One region of the Kitasatospora sp. NPDC036993 genome, then DNA from elsewhere that is predicted to be linked to it. Evidence: riboswitches for the same ligand, from Rfam matches in the RefSeq annotation. Region 1 holds a riboswitch; the other holds the start of a gene.

The links. A riboswitch is a leader RNA that binds a small molecule or an ion and turns the genes downstream of it on or off. The one in region 1 is predicted to bind S-adenosylmethionine.
Region 2: linked by a shared signal. The riboswitch ahead of ACZ7C5_RS24710 (aminotransferase class V-fold PLP-dependent enzyme) and the one ahead of ACZ7C5_RS30255 (IclR family transcriptional regulator) in region 1 are both predicted to bind S-adenosylmethionine.

What each region holds. Positions count from the first base shown of each region.
Region 1 covers NZ_JBVJRP010000017.1:148,000-155,294, reverse strand. Annotated here, with positions in the region: gene ACZ7C5_RS30280 (MFS transporter) at 1-283, opposite strand, end outside; gene ACZ7C5_RS30275 (HEAT repeat domain-containing protein) at 622-1,626, opposite strand; gene ACZ7C5_RS30270 (HEAT repeat domain-containing protein) at 1,630-2,304, opposite strand; gene ACZ7C5_RS30265 (DUF7144 family membrane protein) at 2,454-2,936, shown strand; gene ACZ7C5_RS30260 (cytochrome P450) at 3,042-4,442, opposite strand; SAM riboswitch class I at 4,616-4,760, shown strand; gene ACZ7C5_RS30255 (IclR family transcriptional regulator) at 4,960-5,673, shown strand; gene ACZ7C5_RS30250 (NADP-dependent oxidoreductase) at 5,735-6,685, opposite strand; gene ACZ7C5_RS30245 (GlxA family transcriptional regulator) at 6,755-7,295, shown strand, end outside.
Region 2 covers NZ_JBVJRP010000011.1:252,194-259,488, forward strand. Annotated here, with positions in the region: gene ACZ7C5_RS24705 (Lrp/AsnC family transcriptional regulator) at 1-144, shown strand, start outside; gene ACZ7C5_RS24710 (aminotransferase class V-fold PLP-dependent enzyme) at 172-1,551, opposite strand; SAM riboswitch class IV at 1,604-1,722, opposite strand; gene trpD (anthranilate phosphoribosyltransferase) at 1,831-2,907, opposite strand; gene ACZ7C5_RS24720 (response regulator) at 3,020-3,445, opposite strand; gene ctaE (aa3-type cytochrome oxidase subunit III) at 3,843-4,463, shown strand; gene qcrC (cytochrome bc1 complex diheme cytochrome c subunit) at 4,651-5,460, shown strand; gene qcrA (cytochrome bc1 complex Rieske iron-sulfur subunit) at 5,469-6,521, shown strand; gene qcrB (cytochrome bc1 complex cytochrome b subunit) at 6,518-7,295, shown strand, end outside.

The sequences.
Region 1 (7,295 bases):
CGGAGGCGGTCACCAGGAAGGTGGCGGCGGCCACCGTGAACAGGTTCCCCGCCAGGAAGAAGAGGCCGTACCCGAGCGCGGTCAGGACGTTGCTGACGAGCAGGCAGGACTTGGGCCCCACCGCCTGGACGGCCCGTCCGCAGAGCGGCACGACGGCGAAGGAGGCGAGCGAGCCGACCGTCACGGCGGTGCCCGCGGCGGCCGCAGGGAAGTGCCGGACGGTGACGAAGTACAGCAGCGACAGCGGCAGGAAGACACCGGCGCCGACGGTGTCGATCGCCACCGAGAGGAAGAGCCTCCGCTGCCGACGGAACCGCCTGCCCCCCGTCACGCCACCCCCACCCCTCGAAGCCGCCTCCGGAGGGTCCGTCTTCAGACTCGCGCCTGCGGGACGACGCTCCCCCGGCCTTCGGCCGGGAGGTACCCCCAGGGCACGCACCTCGCCGCGTTGTCGTCGGTCGCCAATGGCCCCCAGCCTGGCGGCCGGGAGGCGCCCCCACCGCAGTGGCTCCGCCCCCAGCCTTCGGCCGGGAGGTGCCCCCACCTCCGCCTTGCGATGCACGCACCCCAACGCCGCCCCGCCCACCCTCCGGGCGGACGACGGGAGTTTGAAGACGGACCCTACCGCGCGTCGCGCAGCTTGAGAATGTACGCCGCGGTCAGCGCGACCGCACGGTCCTCGTCCCGGGACAGCCCTTCGAGGGCGCGCGACGTGGTGGCGCCCGGGATGTCCGCCAGCGCCTGGGCCAGCCGCCGGCGTGCGGACGGCCCGGCGCCGTCGCCGGTGAGCCGGCCGACGAGCCCGTCGGCGATCCGGTCCGCCAGCGCCGGGTCCCCCGCGAGCGCGCTCAGCGCGTCGGCGGCGTCGACGTCGTTCGCCTCCTCGACGATCATGTCGATGAGCGTCGGGACGGCCTCGGCCACCCCGCGGGCCCCGAGCGCCAGCGCCGCGCACCTGCGGACCGCCACGTCCCGGTGGGTGAGGGCCTCCCGCAGCAGCGCGGTCGCCGTCCCGTCGGGGAACTCGGCGATGGACCGGACGGCACGCCCGCGCACCTCGGCCGAGGGCGAGTCGAGACCCGCCGCCAGCAGGCGCGGCCCGTCCCCGCCCGACTGCGCCAGCGCCCAGCGCAGGGCCCCGGCGACGTTCGGGTCCGACTCGCCCAGCACGGCCTCGACCAGTGCCTCCACCGGCACGGGGACGTCCTCGCCGGCGGACAGGGCCGCGCGCTGCCTGGCCCTGGGGCTCTTCGACTCCAGGGCCTGGAGCAGCGCGACGATCCGCAGGACCTCCTCCCAGCCCGCCGGTTCCGCGGCCCCGATCCGGCGGAGCCGGGTGAGCAGCTCCGTCTCCGCCGCGATGCGCTCCCGGGTGCGGCGGACGAGGCCGTCGACCAGCTCCGCCGGCGCGAAACCGGGCTCGTCGAGCGCCCGGCCGACGTCGCGCAGCGACAGGCCCAGCGACCGCAGGCTCTCGACGTGGAAGATCCGCCGGATGTCCTCCTCCGCGTACTGGCGGTAGCCGGAGTCGGTGCGCCCCGTCGGCCGCACCAGGCCGAGCGACTCGTAGTGCCTGAGCATCCGGGCGCTGACCCCGGACCGCCGCGCGACCTCGCCGATCAGCACTGCCTACCGTCCCTCCCGGCCGCCCCCGCCGAGGGCCACCGTGCGCTTCGCCTCCTCGACCGCGAACCCGGACCCCGCGTCCGGGTCGCGCCACAGCTCTTCCGTGGCGAGCGCGTGGGCGCGCACCCGGGGGTCGGGGTCCGTCGCCGCGGCGTCCAGCACCGGCAGCATCACCTCCCCGAGCGCGACCAGCGCCCGGCTGAGGCTCAGCCGGGTCTCGTGTCCGCCGCGCCCGAGCTGGGCCGCCAACGATACGGCCAACCCGTGCTCCGCACCCTCGGGCACCAGCACGACCGCCGCCCGCCAGGCGCACCTGGCCACCTCCTCGTCGGCGTCGGCCAGCAGCGCCGGGGTGATCACCGGCCAGGCCCGCCGGTCCCCGATCTTGGACAGCGTGTGCAGCGCCTGGCTCCGTGCCCGGGCACGCTCCGAGCGGACCTCGTCGAGCAGCGCCGGCACCGTCAGCGCCGCCGGGTGCCGGGTGAGCGCCCAGGTGAGCAGCTCGCGCACGGAGAACTCCGGTTCGACCGCGCACCGCTCGACGAGCGTGCCGACGGACCCCTCGTCCGGGCTCGTGCCGACGGCGAGTGCCGCCCGGAGCCGGACCGACGGATCGCCGTGTCCCAGCCCGCGGAGCGCCGCCCGCACCGTGTCCGTGTCCTCGTTCGTGCTGGTCATCGGGACCACCTCCTCGGACCCAGTGAAGGGCTTGTCACGGTGTCAAGGTCAAGCGGAACCGAAAGTCCGGTCTTACGGTGAAATACGGGGCTTGTCCCTCCCGTCTCACCGTGCCCGCGAGGCGGTTGCCACCCGAAGGAGCCCGAGTCATGGCCAGCAGTGCTACCGGAGTCGGCCCCACCACCCGGGGCCCCGAGCGCTACCCGCACGCGAGCGGGTGGACCATCTTCGCCGGGGTCATGCTGATCACCGCCGGCATGATGGCGGTCTTCCAGGGGACCGCCGCCATTCGCAAGGACGGTCTGCTCATCGTCACCCGCAGCTACGTGTACGCGATGAACACCGAGGGCTGGGGATGGATCCACCTCATCCTCGGGGTCGTCGTGATCGTGGCCGGGGTGGCGGTCTTCAGCGGTTCCTTCTGGGCGCGCGTCGTCGGGGTCGTCGTGGCGGGGCTGGGAATGCTCGCCAACTTCCTCTGGCTGCCGTACTACCCGCTGTGGGCCGTCGTCCTGATCGCGATCGACGCCCTGGTCATCTGGGCGCTGTGCGTCGGCAAGGTCGAGAACGCCGGAGGGGTCGGGAGCGTCGGACGGGCCGGGAGTGTCGGAGGGGCCGGGAAGGAGGCCTGATCCGGCGTCACCTGGTCCGTCGGGCTCACCCGGTGGGTCCGCGCGGTGGTTCAGGCGGTCCGCACGCTCGCATCGGCGCCGCGAAGGGCGGGAGTCGCCCAGGTTCTACGGCTGCCTGGCCGTCGGCTCCGGGCTGTGGGGTCCGGAGCCGCTCCGGGGCGTCACCAGCATCCGGATGTCGTCGGCGGCCCACAGGACGAACCGTTCGACCGGGACCACCCGGTGGCCCGGCTCCGGCCGGAAGCGGAAGCGCCTGAGCAGGACGGCCAGCAGCACCAGGGCCTCCACCCTGGCAAGCGCGGCCCCCTCGCAGCTGCGCGGCCCCAGGCCGAACGGGATCCAGGCCAGCCGCGGACGCCCGGCCGACTCCTCCGGGGTGAACCGCTCGGGCCGGAACCGCTCCGGCTCCGGCCAGTAGGCGGGGTTCAGGTGGACCGCCCAGAACGGGTAGAAGACCACCGCCCCGGCGGGGACCGTGTACCGGCCGACGGTCAGCGGGTCGGTGGTCAGCCGGGCGCCGTAGGGGCCGGGCGGGTAGCGGCGCAGCGACTCCCGCAGGGCCATGTCCAGGTAGCGCAGGCGGTGCAGGTCGGCGTACTCCGGCGCGGGGCGGTCGCCGAGGACGCGGTCGAGTTCCGCGGTGACGCGCTCGGCCGCCGCCGGGTGCCCGGCGAGCAGGTGCAGGGTCCAGGAGACGGCGACGCCGGTGGTGTGGTGGGCGGCCAGCAGCGTCGCGAGGACGGTGTCGCGGATCCGCGCGGGGCTCTCGCCGGCCTCGACGAGGGCGCCGATCAGGTCGCTGCGGTCGCCGGGGAGGCCGGGGCGGTGCGCCGCGATCACCCGGTCGACCGTGCTCCGCAGGTGGGCGAGCGCTTGGGCGGTCCGTTCGGCGCGCCGCTCCGGGGCCTGCCCTGACGGGACGTGGTAGAGGCGTTCCAGGTAGTCGGTGAGCACCACCTCGAAGGCCTCGACCACGCCGTCCGGGTCCTCGGCCACGCCGGTTGGGTCGTCGACCCCGCCGGTCGGGTCCTCGGACCCGCCGCCCAGGGCGAAGGCGCGGATCATCCGCAGCGAGACACCGGTGAGTTCCCGCTGGAGCCGGACGGCGTGGTCGGCGGGCAGGGCGGCCCAGCGGTCGGCGAGCCCGGTGGCCAGGGAGGTGAAACGGGCCAAGTGCCGTTCGTGCGAGGGCCGTCCGGCCAGGGTGGTGAGCAGCAGCCGACGCCACGGGGTGTGCTCCTCGGCCGGGAGCGTCTGGAGGTTGCCCGTCTCGAACAGCGGGTCCAGGAACGAGAACAGCCGCCGCGGCCGCTCGTCGAGGTGGGCGGTGGCCTCCAGCAGCACCGGATCGGCGATCGACACGGCGGTCTCGGCGCCGGGCAGCTGGAACCGTACGACCGGTCCGTACTCGGCGTGCAGCCACAGCTGGTAGGCGTGCAGGCCGCCGGCCCGTGCGACGGCGCCCGTCCCGCCGTCCGGGCGGGGCGCGGGACCGGGGATGTTCATCGGACCTCCTCGGGGCGGCCCGATGGATTCGCCCCGACGGATTCGCCGAGCCGGACGCGCCCCGCCGGATTCTTCCCGCACCGGGCCGCGGGCCGTCGGCGCAACGCCGCCCCCGCGGCCGGGAGCGGAAACCATTTGGCGACCAGCCCGGGGAATCTTGTATGGTTCCCAACGAATCATCCAGAGGGGTGGAGGGACCGGCCCTACGAAGCCCCGGCAACTCCCCGTTCGACCCGGCGTCCGAAGTACGCGCCGGTGCCGTCCGGGGTCAGTGCCAACTCCGGCCTGCCGCCAATGTGGCGCGGGAAAAGATGAGGAGACACGGTGCTCTCTGTGCTGTCCTTCGCCCGGGCGCTTCCCGCCCCGGCCCTTCCGCGTACCCGTCTCGTGCCCGGCGCAGGCTATCGGCCGACTTCCCCGGCCCGTCCTCGCTGATCCCCCCCTGCTCCCCGCCAGGAGCCGTCCGTGAGCGGAACCCACCCGCCGCTCACGGGCATTGAGACTGGAGTACCCACCCATGGACAACACGAGCGGCGTCGGCGTGCTCGACAAGGTCACCTCGATCCTCGGCATCCTGGAGGCCGGGCCCACCACCCTGGGCGGCCTGGTGAGCGCGACCGGCCTGGCCAGGCCCACCGCGCACCGGCTGGCCGTCGCGATGGAGCACCACCGCCTGGTCAGCCGTGACCTGCAGGGCCGGTTCACCCTCGGCCCCCGGCTCGGCGAGCTCTCGGCGGCCGCCGGCGAGGACCGCCTGCTGGCCGCGGCCGGCTCGGTCCTCACCCAGCTGCGCGACCTGACCGGCGAGAGCGCCCAGCTCTACCGCAGACAGGGCGAGATCCGGATCTGCGTGGCCGCCGCCGAGCGGCTCTCCGGCCTGCGCGACACCGTCCCGGTCGGCGTCACCCTGCCCATGAAGGTCGGCTCCGCCGCCCAGATCCTGCTCGCCTGGGAGGAGCCCGAGCGCCTCCACCGGGGCCTCCAGGGCGCCCGCTTCACCGCCACCGCGCTGAGCGGCGTACGGCGCCGGGGCTGGGCCCAGTCCATCGGCGAGCGCGAGCCCGGCGTCGCCTCGGTGTCCGCCCCGGTGCGCGGGCCCTCCAACCGCGTGGTGGCCGCCGTCTCCGTCTCCGGCCCCATCGAGCGGCTCACCCGGCACCCCGGCGCCCAGCTCTCCCGGGCCGTCCTGGAGGCGGCCGAGCACCTGACCGACGCGCTGCGCAACGTCTGACCCGCCCTCCTGCCCGCACCGCGCGGCGCCAGACGGGGCCGTGCGGTGCGGAGGGCGGCCGCTACGGGCGGACGGTGAGCACCAGCTTCCCCACGACCCGGCCCGTCTCACCCTCGGCGTGGGCACCGGCGGCCTCGGCGAGCGGGTACGTGCCGGAGACGTGCGCGCGCAGCTGCCCGGACTCGGCGAGGGCGGCGATCGCCGCCATGCCTGCCTGGTCGTGCTCGACGATCATGGTCTTCGCCGTCACGCCCAGCTCGGCGGCGCGTTCGGCCAGGCCCTCCAGGCCCTGGGGCAGGATCGACACCAGGACGCCGCCGGGCCTGAGCGTCTCCAGCGAGCGCAGCCGGTCCTCCCCGCCCAGCGGGTCGAGCACCACGTCGATGTCGCGGGCCTCCTTCACGAAGTCCGCGGTGCGGTAGTCGATCACCTCGTCCGCGCCCAGGCCCCGGACGACGTCGTGCTTGGCGGCGGACGCCGTGCCGATGACGTACGCGCCGCGCGCCTTGGCGATCTGTACGGCGACGTGCCCCACGCCGCCGGCCGCCGCGTGCACCAGGACCCGCTGCCCGGGCCGGACCCGTGCGGTGTCGACGAGGGCCTGCCAGGCGGTGAGCGACACGAGCGGCAGCGCGGCCGCCTCGACGTGGCTCAGTGCGGCGGGCTTGGGCACGAAGGCCCTGGCGGGGCCGGTGACGTATTCGGCGTGCGCGCCGGCGCCGTGCGGGTAGGGCAGCATGCCGAACACCTCGTCGCCCGGGGCGAGGAGCGAGACGCCGGGGCCGACCGCCTCGACGGTGCCGGAGACGTCCCAGCCGAGGGTGAACGGGGGTTGGCCGAGGAAGTAGCCGTGCCGGCGGTGCTTCCAGTCGGTGGGGTTGACCCCGGCGGCGTGGACGGCCACGAGGACCTGGCCGACGCCGGGTTCGGGGCGCTCGGCCTCGGCCTGGTGGAGGACGTCCGGGTCGCCGAGGGTGGTCTGGGTGATGGTGCGCATGGTGTTCCTGGTCATGGATCCAGCCTGCGGCACGGCCCTGACCTGGGAAATGGCAAGATTGCCAAAGAACGATAGAATCATGCCATGGCTGCGATCGAACCCCGTGACCCCGGTGACCGGCCGCCGCACCGGGTCGTCGTCCTCGCCCTCGACGGCGTCTACCCCTTCGAGCTGGGCATCCCCAACCGGGTCTTCCCCGGAGTGCCGGGGGCGTACGAGGTGGTGACGTGCGCGGCGACGGACGACCGGACGGTCGGGACCGACGCCGACTTCACGATCACCGTCGGGCACGGGCCCGAGGCGCTGGAGAGCGCCGACACGGTGATCCTCCCGCCGTACGACCTGCGCCACGTCACCGCCGAGCTGCCGGAGCCGGTGCGCGCGGCCCTCGCCCGGATCCGCCCCGGCACCCGCCTGGTCTCCATCTGCACCGGCGCGTTCGCGCTGGCCGCCGCCGGTCTGCTGGACGGGCGCCCCGCCACCACCCACTGGTCCGTGGCACAGGTCTTCCGTCGGATGTACCCCCAAGTCGCCCTGGACCCCGACGTGTTGTTCGTCGACGACGGCGACGTGCTCACCTCGGCCGGCGCCGCCTCCGGGCTTGACGTGTGCCTGCACGTGGTGC
Region 2 (7,295 bases), on a different contig from region 1:
CGCCACCACGACGACCTGGCCGAGGTCATCCCCGGCCGGCTGAACAAGGTCCCGGGCGTGGCCGACACCGAGACCCAGATCGCCTTCCGCACCTACTCCCAGCACGACCTGGAAGCCGCCTTCGCCCTCGGCCTGGACGAGTAGCGGGGCGCGGGGTCTCTCCTTCGGGGCTCAGCCCTCCCGACGCGCCCTGTCGATCTGCACGGTCGCGACGCAACGCCCGCCCTCGTTGCGGTAGTTCCAGCTCGCGCCGTCCGTGACCAGCTCCCGGACGGCCGTCAGGAAGCGGTCGACGTGCTCGTCCGGCGTCCCGGCGCCGAAGCTCACCCGGATCGCGTTCAGGCTGCGCTCGCCCGGCAGCGAGGGCTCCGGCGCACCGCACTCCGACGGGGCCACGTCCTCGTCCCCGAGCAGGGTGCGCACCAGCGGGTGGGCGCAGAACAGGCCGTCGCGCACCCCGATGCCGTACTCGGCGGACAGCGCGGCCGAGAAGTGCGAGCTGTTCCAGCCCTGGACGACGAAGGACAGCACGCCCACCCGGGCCGAGCCCTCGCCGAACAGGTTGAGCACCTTGACCTGCGGGATCTCCGCCAGCCCCGCCGTGAGCCGGGCGACCAGCCGCTCCTCGCGGGCCTCCAGCGCGTCGAAGCCGGCCTCGGTCAGCGCCCGGCAGGCCGAGGCGATCGCGTAGGCGCCGATGACGTTCGGCGAGCCGGCCTCGTGCCGGGCCGGACCGGTGTGCCACTGCACGGCCACCGAGCCGTCGGTCTCCCTGGCCACCGTCCTGGTCGCCCCGCCGCCGGCCAGGTACGGCTCGGCCGCGTCCAGCCAGTCCGCCCGGCCGGCCAGCACGCCGGCGCCGAACGGCGCGTAGATCTTGTGGCCGGAGAAGGCGATCCAGTCGACGTCCAGCTCGCGCACCGAGACCCGGTGGTGCGGTGCCAGCTGGGCGGCGTCCAGCACCACCCGGGCGCCGTGCCGGTGGGCGGTCGCGGTCAGCTCGGCGACCGGCCACAGCTCGCCGGTCACGTTGGAGGCGCCGGTGACGCAGAGCAGCTTGGGGCCCTCGGGCGCCTCGGCGAGCGCGGCGTCCAGCGCGGCCACCGCCTCGGCCCGCGAACGCGGCGCGCGCAGGTAGGTGACGCCCAGTCCGGCGTGCGCCCAGGGCAGCAGCGAGGCGTGGTGCTCGGTCTCGAAGGCGAACACCCGGGTGCCGGCCGGAACGGCGGCGGCCAGCAGGTTGAGCGAGTCGGTGGTGGCCCGGGTGAAGACCACCTGGTCGCCCTCGCGCAGGTCGAGGAACTCGCCGACGGTGCGGCGGCTCTGCTCGAACAGGTCGGTGGACAGCTGCGAGAGGTACCCGGCCCCGCGGTGCACGCTGCCGTAGTACGGCGCGTAGGCGGCGACGTCGTCCCACACCCGCTGGAGGGCCGGCGAGCTGGCCGCGTAGTCGAGCGCCGCGTAGCCGACCTTCTCACCACTGGCGAGCGGGACCTGGACGTCGGAGCCGAGGACGGCGAGCGGGGCGCAGATTTCGGTGGCCAGGGACATGAGAACGCACTCCTTGGGGGGTATGGGACCCCCGGGAGTGCTAGTCGTCGGGTGTCCGCGCTTGCCGCACGGACGGTTTGCCGTGACGACCCGGTCCTCACCCAGGGCACCCCGCCACGGACGGAGGGTTGCCGGACAGCAAGCTGGGGCTTCGCGCTGTCACTCATGACCTGGCGAAGACTCTAGGCCGCGTCCAGCGGTCGGTCAAACGGACATCCAGCATCCGGACAGCACCGGAGCCCGGGCCGGTGCGCCGGCCCGGGCTCCCCAACTGCCGTCTCAGATCCGGCTGGTGGCCTCCGACCAGCGCCGCAGCAGGTCCTGCGCGGCACCGGAGTCGATCGCCTTCGCCGCCCGCGCCATGCCCGCCGCCAGCTGCTCGGGGAGCGGCGCGTCGCCCAGGTCGACCGCGACCAGCGCCGCCGCCGTGTTCAGCAGGACGGCGTCCCGCACCGGCCCGTGCTCCCCCGCCAGCACCCGCCGCGCGACCTCGGCGTTGTACGAGGCGTCCGCCCCGCGCAGCGCCTCGATGCCGACCAGCTCGATGCCGACGTCCCGCGGGTCGAAGGAGGTCTCGGTGACCACCCCGTCGCGCACCACCCACACCTGCGAGGTGGTGGTGATGGTCAGCTCGTCCAGCCCGTCGTCGCCGCGGAAGACCAGTGCCGTCGCGCCCCGCCCGGCCAGCACCCCGGCGATCAGCCCGGCCAGCCGGGTGTCGAAGCAGCCGATGGCGTGGGCCTTGACCTTGGCCGGATTGGTCAGCGGACCGAGGATGTTGAAGGCGGTCGGCACCCCGAGGTCGCGCCGGGCGGTGGCGGCGTGCCGCATCGAGGGGTGGAACTTCGCCGCGAAACAGAAGGTGAGCCCGACCTCCTCGGCCACCTCGGCCACCCGCCGGGCGGACAGGTCCAGCGCCACCCCGAGCTTCTCCAGCACGTCCGAGGAGCCGCTGGTGGACGAGGCCGACCGGTTGCCGTGCTTGACCACCTTGGCGCCGGCGGCCGCCGCGACGATCGCCGACATGGTGGAGATGTTGACGGTCTTCGCCCGGTCGCCACCGGTGCCGACGATGTCCACCGCGGGACCGGGGATCTCCAGCGGCTCGGCGTGCTCGTACATCGCGTCGACCAGGCCGGCGATCTCGTCGACCGACTCGCCCTTGGCCCGCAGCGCGATCATGAACCCGGCCACCTGGACGGGGGACGCCTCGCCGCTCATGATCCGGTCCATCGCCCACGCGGTGGACGAACGGTCGAGGTCCTCCCCCTGCAACAGCGCCGCCAGGAGGTCCGGCCAGGTGCGGACCACCTGCACGGGGTCGCTACCGCCGTTCGCAGGGTTCACGTTCACCATGGCTGACTCCACTGTTGTCGGTTCCCCGCGCGGGGGGACGTCCGTACGGATGGAGCCAGCCTATCGAGCGGAGCCGCCGCGACGGCCGCTCTTCTCGCCCACCGGACGTCGGTCAGCGGACGGCCGGAGTCCGCTTCGCCAGCCGCGCCCGCAGCAGGGTGGCGGCCGCCCCGGCCAGCGCCACCGGGTCCACCGGGTGGGAGATGGCGGCGTCGGCCCGGCTCCAGGCGGCGAGCCAGGAGTCCTGCGGCCGGCCGATCAGCACCAGCACCGGCGGGCAGCCGTAGATCTCGTCCTTCAGCTGCCGCCCGAGGCCCAGCCCGCCGGCCGGCACCGCCTCGCCGTCCAGCACGCAGAGGTCGACGCCCCCCTTCTCCAGTGCCTTGAGCACCGCGGGGGTGGTCGCGCACTCCAGGTAGGACAGTTCCGGAAGATCCTCGGCGGGCCGGCGGCCGAGCGCCGTCAGCACCTGCTCACGGGTGTTGCGGTCGTCGCTGTAGACGAGGACGGTGAGCGTCTCATCGGTCGTGTACGCCATGGACCCTGCTCCCTCAAGTGTGATCCGGACCACGTTCGCCTGATCCGGATGCTACTCCCGATCACCCTCCGCCGAGTCCCCCTCGCGCACGTTCCTCGCCAACCCGCCGCGCCCCCGGCTCACCCGCCCGGAGGACGGCCCGTCACCCGACCCCGGCCAGTCCACCCGTACGGCCGACCCGGAGCCCCTCCCCCCTACCTCCTGCGGCTACTCCGACCGTGCAACGGCGCGCCGGGCAAGGGGGTCTCGGGCTCCTCCGAGGAACCATCAGAAAAGGGACACGCCGCTGCTCAGTCCCCGTCCGGGCCCCCCACCGGCCTCCAAGCGGGCATACCGCACGCACCGGACACTCCGAGGGACACCCCCCGGCGTGAAGACGGAATAAGGGACCGACATAATGTCCGTCGTGGCGACAGCAACAGCAGTAGAAACCGGGCACGCGCACGGATCGGTCAACCGGCCGAACATGGTCAGCGTCGGAACGATCGTCTGGCTCAGTTCCGAGTTGATGTTCTTCGCGGCCCTCTTCGCGATGTACTTCACGCTCCGCTCCGTCAAGGGGCCGGAGTTCTGGACCGAGAAGGCCCACGCCCTCAACGTGCCCTTCTCCTCGGTCAACACCACGATCCTGGTGCTCTCCTCGCTCACCTGTCAGCTCGGCGTGTTCGCGGCCGAGCGTGGTGACGTGAAGAAGCTCCGTGCGTGGTTCATCCTCACGTTCGCCATGGGCGCGGTCTTCATCGGCGGTCAGGTCTTCGAGTACACCGAGCTGGTCAAGAAGGACGGCCTCTCGCTGTCCTCCGACCCGTACGGCACGGTGTTCTACCTGACCACCGGCTTCCACGGGCTGCACGTGACGGGTGGTCTGATCGCCTTCCTGCTGGTCCTGGGACGGACGTACGCAGCCAAGCGCTTCACGCACGAGCAGGCCACCGCCGCGATCGTCGTGTCGTACTACTGGCACTTCGTCGACGTCGTGTGGATCGGCCTGTTCGCGACCATCTACCTGATCAAGTAACCAGCTGATCAGGTCGCTGGCCACCGGCTGCGGCCCCCGCCCTCACCGGCGACGGGCCGCTTCTGCCGGTGCCGACGCTCCCACCGACCGACCGCGCGCGCAGCCCTAGACAGGCAGCCTCGTGCCGGCCAGACCGGCCGCCGGGTGCACCCACCAGTCGACCAGATCCTGACACCGGGGTTATTCCGTGAAAAAGCTCTCCGCACGACGGCGCCACCCATTGGCGGCGCTGGTCGTCCTACTTCTCGCCCTGGCGGCAACCGGGGGGCTGTACGCCGCGTTCGCGCCCGCCGACAAGGCGCAGGCCGACGTCGCCGCGCAGTCGCTCGCGATCGATGAGGGCAAGAAGCTCTTCGCCGTGGGCTGCTCCTCCTGCCACGGCCTGGACGGCCAGGGCAGCAGTGACGGTCCGAACCTGGTCGGCGTCGGCTCCGCCGCTGTCGACTTCCAGGTCGGCACCGGCCGCATGCCGGCCCAGCAGCCCGGCGCCCAGGTCCCGCGCAAGAAGAACATCTACTCGCAGGCCGAGATCGACCAGCTCGCCGCCTACGTCGCCTCCCTCGGTCCCGGCCCGGTGACCCCCAAGGAGGAGCAGTACACCTCGACCAACCCCGAGGACCTCGCCAAGGGTGGCGAGCTGTTCCGCACCAACTGTGCCCAGTGCCACAACTTCGCCGGCCAGGGTGGTGCCCTGACCAAGGGCAAGTACGCCCCGTCGCTCGAGGGCGTGGACGCCAAGCACATCTACGAGGCCATGCAGACCGGCCCGCAGAACATGCCGTCGTTCCCGGACACCACCATGCCCGAGGAGCAGAAGAAGCAGATCGTGGCCTTCGTCCGCCACACCACCAACGATGAGCCCAACCCCGGTGGTCTCACCCTGGGCAGCCTCGGTCCGGTGACCGAGGGCCTGTTCGGCTGGATCTTCGGGCTCGGCACGCTCATCGCGGTCGCGATCTGGGTCGCCGCCCACACCACCAAGGCCAAGAAGTCATGAGCCACGACATGTCAGAAGAGAAGCTTCCGGAGCCGCACGGCTCCGCCGGCGAGGTGGCCGACCACGGCCACCCGTTCGCCGACCCGGGCCTGCCGGCCCACGAGCCGCGTCGCACCGACATCGACGAGCGGGCCGCCAAGCGGGCCGAGCGTCAGGTCTCGCTGATGTTCGTGATCTCGATGCTCGCCACCGTCGCGTTCATCGCCTCGTTCGTGGCCATCGACGCGGACCGGATCGTCTACATCTTCCCGCTCGGTCATGTCAGCGCGCTGAACTTCGCGCTCGGCCTGACCCTGGGCGTCGCGCTGTTCATGATCGGCGCGGGTGCGGTCCACTGGGCCCGCACCCTGATGTCGGACGTCGAGCTGCCGGCCGAGCGTCACCCGATCGAGGCCTCCGAGGAGGTCCGCGCCGACGTCATCGAGCAGTTCAAGACCGGTGCCGCCGAGTCCGGCTTCGGTCGCCGCAAGATGATCCGCAACACCCTGATCGGCTCCATGGCGCTGGTCCCGCTCTCCGGCGTGGTCCTGCTCCGTGACCTCGGCCCGCTTCCCGAGAAGAAGCTCATGGAGACCGGCTGGAAGGAGGCGACCGAGAGCAAGCCGCTGCCGCTCGTCAACATGAACACCATGCAGCCGATGAAGCCCGAGGACATCATCGTCGGCTCGCTCACGTTCGCCATGCCGGAGGGCCTGTCCACGCACAGCGAGGACTTCCAGCAGCGGATCGCCAAGGACGCCCTGATGCTGGTCCGCATCGCGCCCGACGACATCAAGGACGAGAAGTCCAAGGACCTGGGCTTCGAGGGCATCCTCGCCTACTCCAAGATCTGCACCCACGTCGGCTGCCCGATCAGCCTGTACGAGCAGCAGACCCACCACGCGCTCTGCCCCTGCCACCAGTCGACCTTCGACCTGGCGGACGGCGCTCGCGTCATCTTCGGCCCGGCCGGCCACCCCCTGCCGCAGCTGAAGATCACCACTGACGAGAAGGGCAACCTGGTCGCCACCGGCGACTTCGCTGAGCCCGTCGGCCCGAGCTACTGGGAGCGTGCTCGATGAGTAGCGCGAGCAGCACCACGACCGGTGCCGCCAAGCCCTCCAGCACGCGTGACAAGCCCGCCAACAAGTGGGAAGCCGCCGCTGACTGGACGGACGGCCGGCTGGGGATCTACTCCCTCGCCAAGGCCAACCTGCGGAAGATCTTCCCGGACCACTGGTCCTTCATGCTGGGCGAGATCTGCCTCTACACGTTCGTCATCATCATCCTGACCGGTGTCTACCTGACGCTGTTCTTCAAGCCCTCGATGGCCGAGGTCATCTACGACGGCTCGTACGTGCCGCTCAAGGGCCTGCCGATGTCGGAGGCCTACGCCTCCACGGTGAACATCAGCTTCGAGGTCCGCGGCGGTCTGCTGATCCGCCAGATCCACCACTGGGCCGCCCTGGTCTTCGTGGCCGCGATGCTCGTGCACATGATGCGCGTGTTCTTCACCGGCGCGTTCCGCAAGCCCCGCGAGATCAACTGGGTCTTCGGCTTCCTGCTGCTGGTCCTGGGCATGTTCGACGGCTTCTTCGGCTACTCGCTGCCGGACGACCTGCTGTCGGGTACCGGTATCCGCTTCATGGAAGGCGCGATCCTCGCCGTCCCGCTGATCGGCACCTACGTCCAGATGTTCCTGTTCGGGGGCGAGTTCCCCGGCCACGACATCGTGCCGCGGTTCTTCACCATCCACGTGCTGCTGATCCCGGGCATCATGCTCGGCCTGCTGGTGGCGCACCTGATCCTGGTCTTCTACCACAAGCACACCCAGTGGGCGGGCCCGGGCAAGACCG